Regions from separate parts of the Priestia sp. P1_B12_1 genome, predicted to be linked through region 2. Evidence: a T-box and tRNA genes for the amino acid it is inferred to sense, from the RefSeq annotation. Region 2 holds a T-box; the other holds one or more tRNA genes.
What was found. The T-box of region 2 lies ahead of thrS (threonine--tRNA ligase). A T-box ahead of a tRNA ligase gene usually reads a tRNA of that ligase, here a tRNA-Thr.

Region 1 (6,236 bases), on a different contig from region 2:
CTGCTGATCGTCTTTTAAGACTTTCAAACCAAACTGTTTGATTTCAGGATCTGTTGCGTAAGCATCCAGCATATTAATATCGCCTTTTTCTACAGCGCGATAGCGAAGCTTCGGCTCCATCGTTTTAATATTCGGGAAGGTAAGACCATATTCTTTTTGAATGCCTACATAGCCGTCTTCACGATCTTTAAACTCAAGCGTAAACCCTGCTTTTACTTTATCTGTTGCATTTGCCAAATCTGAAACAGTCGTTAGATTGTTTTCTTTGGCAAATTCTTTTGTCACGGTCAATGTGTACGTATTATTAAACTTCATTGGATCTAAATAGACAAGGCCGAATTTCTTTTGAAATCCTTCTTTTGCCTGGTTGTACACCCCTGTTTCATCTTTGCTGTCCGGCTGTTCCTTTAGATGCGTCACAATGGCTGTACCCGTATATTCAGGGTACAAATCAATTTCCTTGTTACGCAGAGCCTCAAATACAAATACCGTTTTCCCAAGCGACGAACGAAGATTTACTTTCATATCGGTTTGATCTTCAATTAATTCTTTGTACATATTAATTAAAATATCTTGTTCTGCACCAATTTTCCCTCCGATAACAAGGTCTGGTTTTGTTGCGCTCATCGCTGCAAACGGAGAAACAAGAATGAGTATTAATACGATGATCATAATAAACGAGCGTTTTTTGGACCCTTTTTTAGCTGAGTGTTCAATCGTTCGCAGAATTCCATCAAAAATAAGCGCTAATAATGCTGCTGGAATGGCTCCTAATAAAATCAAACTATTATCGCTTCGGTCAATACCAAGCAAAATTAAGCTTCCGAGTCCGCCCGCTCCAATAAGAGCCACGATTGTCGCTGTACCAATAATGAGTACCATCGCTGTGCGAATTCCGGCCATAATGACAGGAAGCGCTAGAGGAAGTTCTACTTTGATTAATCGTCTCCACGAGTTCATCCCCATGGCTTTGGATGCTTCAATTAAAGATGGGTCCACTTCTTTAATTCCGGTATATGTATTTCGTACAATAGGAAGAAGCGAATATAAAAACAGTGCAATAACCGCGGGAAAGGTTCCAATTCCGACAAGAGGAATCAGTAATCCTAATAAAGCGAGTGAAGGAATGGTTTGCAGTACGGCTGTTACGCCAATGATCGGTTCAGCAATGCGGTCATGCCTCGTTAAGTACAGTCCGAGCGGCACTGAAATTAATACGGCGATAACAAGAGCCAGTACTGAAATTTGAATGTGTTCAAGAAGAGCTTGAAACAGTGCATCTCCTCGTTGATCTAATAATGTGCTTAGTGCATTCATTACAGCGTTCCTCCTTCTTTCGTTTTATCAGAAAGAAACGCTAATAGAGTTTTGCGCGTTACAACGCCAATACGTTTGCTCCCTTTTTTCACGGCTATTGCTTCATGGTCGTAAAGGGCGTCCATTGCCTGCTGAACAGTAGCCGTTGAAGCTAACTCTTCAGTAGGTTCTACGTCTGGCTGTTCACTTTCTTTGACAAACATATCCAATGTCTCAAATAAAGTATTTCCTTGATTCCCAATAAATGTTTTTACAAATTCATTTTTAGGCTTTTGAATGAATTCCTCCGGGGTTCCAACTTGAACAATTTCCCCATCTTTCATTAGGCAGATACGATCTCCAAGCGTCATCGCTTCGCTCATATCGTGCGTAACAAACACAAATGTTTTTTTGATTTTTTCTTTTAAGCTAATAACATCTTGCTGAAGCTGTTCGCGGCTTAACGGATCGAGGGCACTAAAGGGTTCGTCCATTAAAATAACGGGGGGATCAGCTGCGAGGGCACGTGCTACACCTACACGTTGCTGCTGGCCACCTGAGAGCTCAGACGGCTTTCGGTTTCGATACTGCTTTGGGTCTAGTCCTACCAAGGTAAGCAGTTCATCAATACGCGTTTTGATTTTGTTTTTCTTCCAATGCTTCATCTCGGGTACAATGGCTATATTTTCAGCAATGGTCATATGAGGAAAAAGAGCAATCTGCTGCAGGACATAGCCAATGTTCCAGCGCAGCTCATGTATGTTGTGGTCCGATACGAGCTTATCTTTTATGTATAGTTCTCCTTCGGTAATATCATGAAGACGGTTAATCATTTTTAAGGTGGTTGTTTTCCCACACCCACTCGGACCAATTAAAACGAAAAACTCTCCTTCTTTAATTTCTAGATTAATATTTTTCACGGCGGTCGTACCGTCTGGATATTGCTTTGACACATTCTTAAACGTAATCAAATTATCGTTCACACTCCCTGTTGAAATTTAACCCCTAATTTCGTGTACCCAATACTTAGAGGCAATAAACATTCTTTTAAGAATATTTCTAAATATGATGCATAAGACATAGGGGAAAAGATACACATAGTTTCTCACAGCTTCCTAATAAGGCTATCAAACTGTTAAAGTTTTCACAAGGCGGGAAAGAATAATTCGGAGAATAATTTTGAAGCCGACACAAATAAAAAAACCTTCTTTCAACAAGAAAGAAGGTTTTTTAGTATGCTAGCGACAGGGATCGAACCTGCGACCTCTTGCTTACCATGCAAGTGCTCTACCTACTGAGCTACACCAGCGTCTTGGAAAATTATATCACGTTTAAATTCATTTAGGAAGCGCTTTTTTAATTTTTTTATTGGTATATTCTCTAATTTGCGTCTTCTGAAATTCGCATTTTCTACAAAGTTCCATATTTTATGTTAGAACTCCTTACATAAATTGTGTGAATTTTCTTTTTTTATATTACCCTTAGTAAAAGAGCTTACAAAAGAAAGGAAGAAAATAGATGGAACAGCAACCAACCATGACCAAATCAAAAACGGCAACTCCCTACCCAAGAGACTGCACGTTCAGCCTGGAAGATTGGACGACGCTCGCCAAGTATTGGTATCCCGTCGCACGCTGCAGTGATGTAACAGAGAAACCAACGTCCGTAAAACTGCTAGATGTAAATCTAGTTCTATACCGTACCACACACAAAGTAGTAGCGGCTCGTGATTTATGCGTTCACCGAGGCACCCCGCTTAGCATGGGCTGGGTGGAAGATGATGAAATTGTCTGTCCTTACCACGGCTTCCGCTATGCAACGGACGGCGCATGCACGTCGATTCCAGCTCACCCTGATGCCAACATTTCTCCCCGCCTGTGTATGGCCGTCTATCCAGTTATTGAACGATTTGGATTAGTGTGGACTTCCCTGACAGGAGAACAAGATAACCTGCCTTACTTCGATGCGTGGGAGGACCCTGATTTTCAGCAAATTGTTTGTCCGAGCTTTGATATCATGGGTTCGGCCGGTCGTCAAATGGAAGGCTTTTTAGACGTAGCTCATTTTGCCTGGGTTCACACGGACACATTTGGTGATCGAACCAACGCCTTTGTGCCTAAATATAAAGTAAGCGATACAGATTATGGGCTTCATGTAGAATATACGAGCACCGTGAGTAATTATTCCAAAGAACAGCAGCATTTAAATCCACCTGATTTTAAATGGCTTCGCGTCTTTGATGTTTATCCGCCGTTTACAGCTACGCTAAAAGTATACTTCCCAGAAGGCACAGAGCTGTGGATTATGAATGCAGTCTCTCCTATTTCAGCCCGCGAAACACGTTTATTCGCACCAATCGCTCGAAACTTTGACAAAGATTCTCCCGTTGAAGGTGTGTATGACTTTAACCTTCGCGTCTTTGACGAAGACCGCGAAATGGTTGAAAACCAAAAGCCTGAAGACTTGCCTTTAGATCTGCAGATGGAAGCGCATATTATGGCTGATCAAACGTCCATCGGCTACCGGAAATTATTAAAGAAAATGGGCTTAAGCTTTAGATATACAAGCTAAAGAAATCCCCGCTGTCTCAGCGGGGATTTTTTTATTTAGCAAACTGCTCGCGTCCTGCTTTTTCCTTTATCACTTCATCTTCACTTGCCGGCGTGGCGCGTTTCATAAACAATGAAAGAATTAAGGCAACCACCACTAGTACTACTGAGACGGCAAACGCATCGTTAATCCCTTGTACCATTGCCTGCATCCCAATCTGTTCTTTCATTTGAGCTGCCCCGGCTGCGGTTGCATTCGCTGCTCCTGCTCCGCTCATTGCATCTTGAGCGAGCTCTTTTGCATGCGTAGCTGTACGGTTTGACATCACCGTTACTAAAAGAGCCGAACCAATAGCTCCCGATACTTGTTGAAGCGTGTTATTCATCGCAGTACCATGCGGATTAAAGCGCTGCGGCAGCTGATTTAATCCGTTTGTCATAACCGGCATCATCACCATAGACATTCCGAACATGCGAAGCGTGTAAAGCGTAATGAGCGTTGTATACGTCGTATCAAGCTCTAAGTTACTGAAGAAATACGTCGTAACGGCTGTAATCGTTAGACCCGTTACAGCCAGTGCACGTGCTCCAAATTTATCAAATAATTTTCCGGTAATCGGTGACATCACACCCATTAATAGCGCACCCGGAAGCATTAGTAATCCTGAATGAAGCGGAGAAATGCCTCGTACCGTTTGAACATAAATTGGCATTAGCAGCATGGCTGAGAATAATGCCATTGTGATCACCATTGAAATCGTTGATGATAAAGCAAACATTGGATATTTAAAAATGCGGAATTCAAGCATAGGTGTTTTAAGCTTGAACTGACGCGTAATAAATAAAATCAGCGCCACAGCTCCTATGATAATGGTGCCGTATACTTCCACAGAATCCCAGCCTTTATCTCCTGCTGAGCTAAATCCGTATAGAAGTCCCCCAAATCCAATCGTAGATAACACAAGCGATAGGAAATCCAAATTGATTTCCACTTTTTCTTTTTTGTCTTTTAATAGGAAGAAAGAGCCTATTAACACAATTGCCGCGATTGGCGTAACAAGGTGGAACAGCATTCTCCACTCATAGTGTTCAATTAGCCACCCTGATAAAGTAGGACCAATTGCCGGAGCAAAAATCATAACTAAACCGAAAATCCCCATCGCAGCTCCGCGTTTTTCTAATGGAAAACTTGTGAGCAATACGTTCATTAAAAGCGGCATCATAATGGCTGCGCCTGATGCTTGAATAATACGAGCGGTTAACAAAACCGAAAATACGGGCGAAGCACCGGCAAGTATTGTTCCCGCTGTAAATAAAGTCATCGCCGTTAAAAATAAGCCTCTCACAGAATAGCGCTGAATTAAAAAAGCGGTAGTTGGAATCATAATACCATTCACTAACATATAACCAGTAGAAAGCCACTGGACAGTTGACGTTGTCACATCTAAGTCTTTCATAATAGATGGAAGCGCCACATTTAATAACGTTTCATTCAATAATGAGATAAAAGCGCCAATTAACAAAATAGCAATTATGCCATAAGGCGGCTTTTCCATTTGATTTATCGATTGACTCATTATTGTACCTCCTTATACTTTAAGTTCATTTTTTTAGACACATGTTCTACATAGAGTATATTATACTGTGAGTTCAATTTATGCAAGTGAAAAATCTTGCGTTCATGTCCTTTATTTTATCGACTTTTTCAGTTCTATAATCCTTTTATATCAATATATTGTCGTGATATCGTCCATTTTTTGAAAAGAATATTTGTGTAAACGCTTTAAATCATGTATCATAAAGTTGGACCATGAGTCTAATTTTATATTTAGGTGATAATAATGAATAACCGAAAACAGCAAGTTGTAAAAAATGCACACCATCTCTTCGTTGAAAAAGGATTTCAAGCTACATCTATTCAAGACATCATTGATTATAGCGGCATTTCAAAAGGAACATTCTACAACTATTTTTCTTCAAAAAACGAATTATTAATCGCTGTTTTTACCTGGCTTCATACAACAATTGAACAAGAGCGGAATCAGCTGCTGGTTGGTAAAAGCCTGACCGATGTAGATGTATTTGTTAAACAGATTGATGCACAGATGAAAAACCATCATAAACATAAATTTTTCACATTACTTGAAGAAGTATTTGTTTCCAATGATCCTGATTTAAAAGCGTACATAAAAAAAACCCAGTTTATCGAAGTAAACTGGGTTTACAAGCGGTTCATTGATTTATTTGGACAAGAAAAGAAACCGTACCTGCTAGATTGTGCAATTATGTTTCTTGGCATGCTTCATCGCAACTTTCACTATAATTTTATGGTTAATGGCACAAATACTGACCCCCATGAGATCATAAGCTACAGTGTCAAGCGCTTGCTTC
Region 2 (6,236 bases):
AATAGAATTTCTTTAAGATTTAGAAGTGCAACTCATACGTAATCATAAAGGATTCTTTATAAGCTAAAGATTGTTTAAAGAAGACAATAACATCCAATTTCTTTTGGAATTGGATAATTTTTTACAATGAAAGACTCCTATATTTCTGCTAGCATATGAACCACGTCAAGAAATAGCAAGGAGGCTTTTTATTTTTATGATAAAGAAACTAGCAATCGCTATAGCGATGCTTATCCCAAGTTTTGGTGCAGGTTACTCAGCATTTGCTGCAGCGCCCGCTCATGAACAGCACGTTCAAGTAAATAAAAATGATAAAGAATTATTAGCTCGTCTCGTATCAGCCGAAGCCAAAGGAGAGCCTTATGCAGGCAAAGTAGCCGTGGCGACAGTTGTATTAAATAGAGTCGACAGCAGCAAATTCCCGGACACTGTAAAAGGCGTTATTTATCAAAAAGGTCAGTATAGTCCGGTCAGCAACGGTCAAATTAATAAACCTGCAGACAAAGATTCAAAAAAAGCTGTAGAAGAAGCAATTAACTTCCAAGGTCAAGGAAAAGGTTCATTATTCTTCTTTAATCCTGATAAAACGGGAGATCAATGGCTGCGCCAAAAACAAGAAACAATTAAAATAGGAAATCATGTATTTGCAAAATAATAAAAAAGCTAATGGCTAGCTGCGCGCTGCTATTAGCTTTTTTAGTTATGTACATAAAATAAACAGTAGAACAACCTTTAAAATTAGAATTTTATGGTAAAATATAAAAAGTTATTTGTAATTAAAAATATGAGGTGATAACGTGAAAGAGAATATGATGTTTGCTTGGATAGCTTCATGGTTAGCTCTTGCTGGTCAGCTCGTTTTTTTATGGGAGTAGCGCTTTTTACAGGGGATTGGCGCTACATGATGTGGAGTTTTATGATAAGTATAATTGTAGGTATACCTAGTATCATTGGCACCTATAAACGAAATCAGCAGCTAAAAGCTTACAAGAAATAAGGAATATCGTATTGAAACGAGTTATGAAAGACTTAGAGAAATCCTCCAAGTCTTTTTTTGTTTGGGTATAAAAAGATATGAACCGTACTCCGTTCTTCTAAAAAAAGTGCTTTTTACATAGTTTATCAATACAGAAAATTTGATAAACATGCGGAGGAGTAAACATGCAGAAACAGCCTAATTTTTTGTTGATTATCGTGGACGAGGAGCGGTTTCCACCCTTATATGAAAGTAAAGAACTAAAAAAGTGGCGAAAAAAACATTTAAAAGCACATGAATTTTTAAAACAGCATGGAATGGAATTTACCCGTCACTACGTCGGCTCTACAGCTTGTTCACCAAGTCGAGCTACATTGTTTACAGGGCAGTATCCTTCCTTGCATGGAGTTACGCAAACGCAAGGTATCGCAAAGAAGTCACAAGATCCTGATATGTTTTGGCTGCAGCCTAATACCGTCCCGACGATGGGAGATTATTTTAAGCAGGCTGGGTATCAAACCTTTTATAAAGGAAAATGGCACATTTCCGATGAGAACATCTTAATTCCAGGAACACATAATGTTTTTTCCAGCTACCAGATGCAAACAGGAATACCGGATCCGGAAAAAGAATGCCTCTATCAACGCGCTAATAAGCTTGAAAAGTTTGGTTTTTCAGGGTGGATTGGTCCAGAACCGGAAGGGAGAAACCCGCACAATTCTGGTTCATCTGCGGCCGTTGGAGTGAGCGGACGAGACGAAATATATGCAGAGGAAATCATAGAGCTTTTTCAACGATTAGAACATCAAGCGACTGAGCAGCCTTGGCTCATGGTAGCTTCGTTTGTGAACCCGCATGACATTGCGCTGTTTGGAGCGATTACCAAACACCTTCCTATGTTTCAGTTTTCTATTGATGAGACGATTCCGAACATCGATCCGCCGCCTACCATTAGAGAATCTTTACAAACAAAGCCTAGCGCTCAAAGCAGCTATAAATACATCTATCCAAAAGCGCTGCAGCCAACCCCAAATTCTAGCTTCTACCGGCGCTTGTATTATCAGCTGCAAAAAAATGTTGATACACAAATTTTAAAAGTTCTTCGGACCATGGAACAATCTTCGTTCTATGAAAATACAATTATTATTTTTACGTCTGATCACGGTGATTTGCTTGGAGCTCACGGGGGATTACATCAAAAATGGTACAACATGTATGAAGAATCTATTCACGTTCCGCTTCTCATTCATAACAAGCGTTTGTTTCCTAGTTATCAACATACAGACACACTGACTAGTCACCTTGACTTGATCCCGACAATGCTTAGTTTAGCTAATATCGATGCTTCCGCTGTTCAAAAGCAATTACAAAAAAGTCATACGGAAGTACATCCATTTGTTGGGCGAGACCTGTCAGATATACTTCGAGGAGAATCGTCTCTTGAGCAAGAGCAAACACCGATTTTCTTCATGACGGATGATGACCCGACAAAAGGACTTCACCAAACAAATTTTTTAGGAGAAAGCTACCCGTCAGTTGTTCAGCCTAATCACATTCAAGCGGTCATTGTCGAGTTTTCGTCAGCGGCAGGAAAGGAAATTTGGAAATACGCTCGCTATCATGATAATCCGCAATTTTGGTCAGCAGCTGACGAAAAAGATGAATTCATTCACGGAGAGCAATATGAAGATTACCCTGTAAGTTTTACTACCCTTAAAACAACCCGTGTTCCTGATCAAATTGAAATGTACAATTTGACCAAGGATCCGTTAGAAACAGTAAATCTGGCTCACCCGTATTTTTCGACAAATGAAACAAGGAAAATTCAGCGGCAGCTTGACGTTATTCTTAAAGAACAAGTCAGGAAAAAACGGATTTTTCCGCAAAGTGGAAGCATGCATGATGAGCTTTTGTCTAAAGATAGATAAAAAATAGTTTCTATGGATTCAAGTTAAATATTTGTGTGAGCAGAAAAAGGTGTATTTAATATTTTAGTATATAAATTAAAAACTTGATGATACTTGTGTTAGGTTACTTGTTCTGGTTTGGGGTAGTATTGGTTTCACTTCATTAATTCTGCTTAGATAAAACAAATAAGGACTTATAGCATCTTTCTTTTTCGCCTTTATTGCTGTGAAAATAGAGGTAAAAATAAGAATGGAATGTAGTCGTTAATAGTATAATAAAAAACTTTTTCAGTCCGTGTATTCTTAAGTAACTTTTCAAAAATTCAAGCATAAAGTAATTCTATACCATTTGAAAAATAAAAATTACTTCTTGACTTTTGTTAAATTTATACACTATAATCGCTTTTAACAACTAATAAACAGTATTTGGCAATGAAAAGGACACGAATTAGATGCTGTTTTCTTCGCAGAGAATAGGGCCACTGGCTGAGAACCCTTAAGAAATCATCTAATTTACCACCTTAGAGCTATTGCAGGGAACGTGCATAACTGAAACTGCAATCGGTAAAACCGTTATCTTTTTAAGCGTAAAATACGTATGGGTATTTTACGGAATTAGGGTGGTACCACGGCCGCATTCGTCCCTTCACTAGGGATGAGTGCGGCTTTTTATGTAGAAAAAATGAATATACAAGCAATGAAAAGGACATGAATCATTTTTGGATTTTCTTTACAGAGAGTAGGGTCACTGGCTGAGAACCCTTAGAAAACGAAATGAATTTACCACCTTGGAGCTGCGGCGGGGAATGTGTATACACTGAAACCGCACCCGGTAAAACCGTTATCTTTTTAAGCGTAAAATACGTATAAGTATTTTACGGAATTAGGGTGGTACCACGGCCGCATTCGTCCCTTTACTAGGGATGAATGCGGTTTTTTTTGTTGAATAAAAACATATTGGAGGAATGAACATGTCAAAACAAATGGAAGCAGAAAAGCGAAATCATCAAAAGTTAGGTCAAGAACTGGAGCTGTTTATGTCAATGGAAGAAGCTCCTGGTATGCCGTTTTTCTTACCTAACGGAATGATTGTTCGAAATGAGTTAGAAAATTACTGGAAACAAAAGCATTATAAAGCAGGCTATCAAGAAATAAAAACACCCATCATGATGAAACAGGAGCTCTGGGAACAATCAGGGCACTGGGAGCACTATCATGAGAATATGTATTTTTCAAATGTTGACAAACAAAACTATGCGATTAAACCGATGAATTGTCCGGGAGCCATTTTATTGTTTAACAGCAAGCGAAGAAGCTACCGAGAACTTCCGATTCGATACGCAGAGCTTGGATTAGTTCATCGTCACGAGCTTTCTGGGTCTTTAAACGGCTTGCTAAGAGTCCGTTCATTCACACAGGACGACGCTCATTTATTCGTAAAGCTCAGTCAGATCCAAGCTGAAATTAGCCGCATTCTAGCGTTTATCCATGACTTTTACTCACATTTTGGCTTCGATTACAAAGTGGAGCTATCCACACGACCTGAAAAATTCATGGGAGATATTGAAACATGGAACCAAGCAGAAAAGGCGCTTCAATCTGTGTTAAGTGAAAAAGGCTTAGACTATCAGGTAAATGAAGGAGACGGAGCTTTTTATGGGCCGAAAATCGATTTTCATATTTTAGATTCCTTAGGTCGCAGCTGGCAGTGCGGAACAGTTCAGCTTGATTTCTTAATGCCGGAGAAGTTTGACTGTATGTATATCGGAGAAGACAATAAACCGCATCGTCCCGTAATGATTCACCGCGCTATATACGGTTCCGTTGAACGATTTATGGCCATCTTGATTGAACATTACGAAGGTCAATTTCCTCTTTGGCTGGCTCCTGTTCAATTTAAGCTTTTGCCTATTGCACCGCCGCACGTGGAATATGCATATAAAGTGAAACACGAGCTGGAGTTAAAAGGGTATCGTGTTGAAGTAGATGATCGCATTGAAAAAATAGGGCTGAAAATTCGAGAAGTAGAAATGCTAAAAGTTCCTTATATGGCTGTGATAGGAGATAAAGAAGTGGAAAATGAATCGCTTGCTATGCGAAAGCACGGGAAGAAAAATATAGGAACAGTAAGTGTGGAAGAGGCAGCTGTACACTTGAATAAAGAAAAGAATTCAAACAGAGTGTATTGAAGCTATTTACCTTACTAAATAGAAAAATCCGATTTTTTAAGTCGGATAGTGATTCCCTTCATTTTGTCTCACACCAAAATGAAGGGAATATTGAACTAGAAGGGTATAAGATAATATATATCAGCAGTATAACTTTTGCCTTAGACAAACGCCGGTATTTTATAAAAAAATTTATCTTATTCCATTCGAATCGTTTGTACGGGATGAAGCTGAAGCCTCACCTGATGGTTTGTTCATGTTTTGCTGCTCTCGCTTCTTTTTAGAAGGAGAGTAAAAAAGAAATTTAAACATAAAGTATACTCCTAATGCTAGTAAAATACAGCCAATAAGTAAGTTAATCATCTTTCTCCGCCCTTCATACACCTCAGTTTTCATCATTATAACACCCGGTAAGATAAAACATTCATCGTTCTGTAAATAATCTCTATGTCAGGAATTTATATCTGAAGATAGTTAGTAAAAAAGTTATTTAAAAACATATAAAACAATCTTTTAGAATATTATTTTTATTCAAACTTATTATACGTACGCACAATGATAATCTCTTTATTTAGTTTATAAATCCAAAATAGAACGATGTTAAGAAATCGCTTACAAAAACTCTTGAAATATACATAATGATATTAGTATACTAATAGACAAGTTAGTAATTATTTCTATATAATTACTTCTGTATCTGAAGTGAAAACGCGCAGCCCAATGGGAAAAGAAGGTATTTTCAAGTTTTTAATGGATGAGTGGCAACAGAGAGGAGAGAGTGCAATGGGAAAACTATTTAAAAAGAAGTCAATCGAGCAATTATTAGAACAAAGTCAAAACAAATCTCTAGTCAAAACATTAGGAGCATTCGATTTGACTCTTCTTGGTATTGGAGCCGTAATCGGAACGGGGGTTTTGGTATTAACAGGCTTAGTAGCTGCTAACGATGCTGGACCAGCCGTTATTTTTTCTTTTATATTGGCTTCTATTGTATGCGGTTTTGCAGCGCTATGCTATGCAGAATTTGCTTCAACTATACCTGTATCTGGTAGCGTTTACACCTATACATATGCAACCATCGGCGAAGTGGTAGCACACTTAATGGGCTGGACGTTGCTTTCGGTCTACTTGTTAACAATGTCAGCAGTAGCAAACGGCTGGTCTTCTTATTTTAACAACTTTTTA

Region 1: it has a tRNA-Thr gene. The T-box ahead of thrS (threonine--tRNA ligase) is inferred to sense a tRNA for this amino acid. The anticodon was not compared.

What each region holds. Positions count from the first base shown of each region.
Region 1 covers NZ_JBFTZR010000001.1:133,421-139,656, forward strand. Annotated here, with positions in the region: gene AC1D0Y_RS00760 (ABC transporter permease/substrate-binding protein) at 1-1,317, opposite strand, end outside; gene AC1D0Y_RS00765 (ABC transporter ATP-binding protein) at 1,317-2,267, opposite strand; tRNA gene AC1D0Y_RS00770 (tRNA-Thr) at 2,533-2,605, opposite strand; gene AC1D0Y_RS00775 (aromatic ring-hydroxylating oxygenase subunit alpha) at 2,815-3,867, shown strand; gene AC1D0Y_RS00780 (DHA2 family efflux MFS transporter permease subunit) at 3,899-5,422, opposite strand; gene AC1D0Y_RS00785 (TetR/AcrR family transcriptional regulator) at 5,687-6,236, shown strand, end outside.
Region 2 covers NZ_JBFTZR010000003.1:104,885-111,120, reverse strand. Annotated here, with positions in the region: gene AC1D0Y_RS11555 (cell wall hydrolase) at 197-655, shown strand; gene AC1D0Y_RS11550 (sulfatase family protein) at 1,162-2,904, shown strand; T-box leader at 3,307-3,532, shown strand; T-box leader at 3,572-3,800, shown strand; gene thrS (threonine--tRNA ligase) at 3,855-5,072, shown strand; gene AC1D0Y_RS11540 (hypothetical protein) at 5,244-5,450, opposite strand; gene AC1D0Y_RS11535 (amino acid permease) at 5,835-6,236, shown strand, end outside.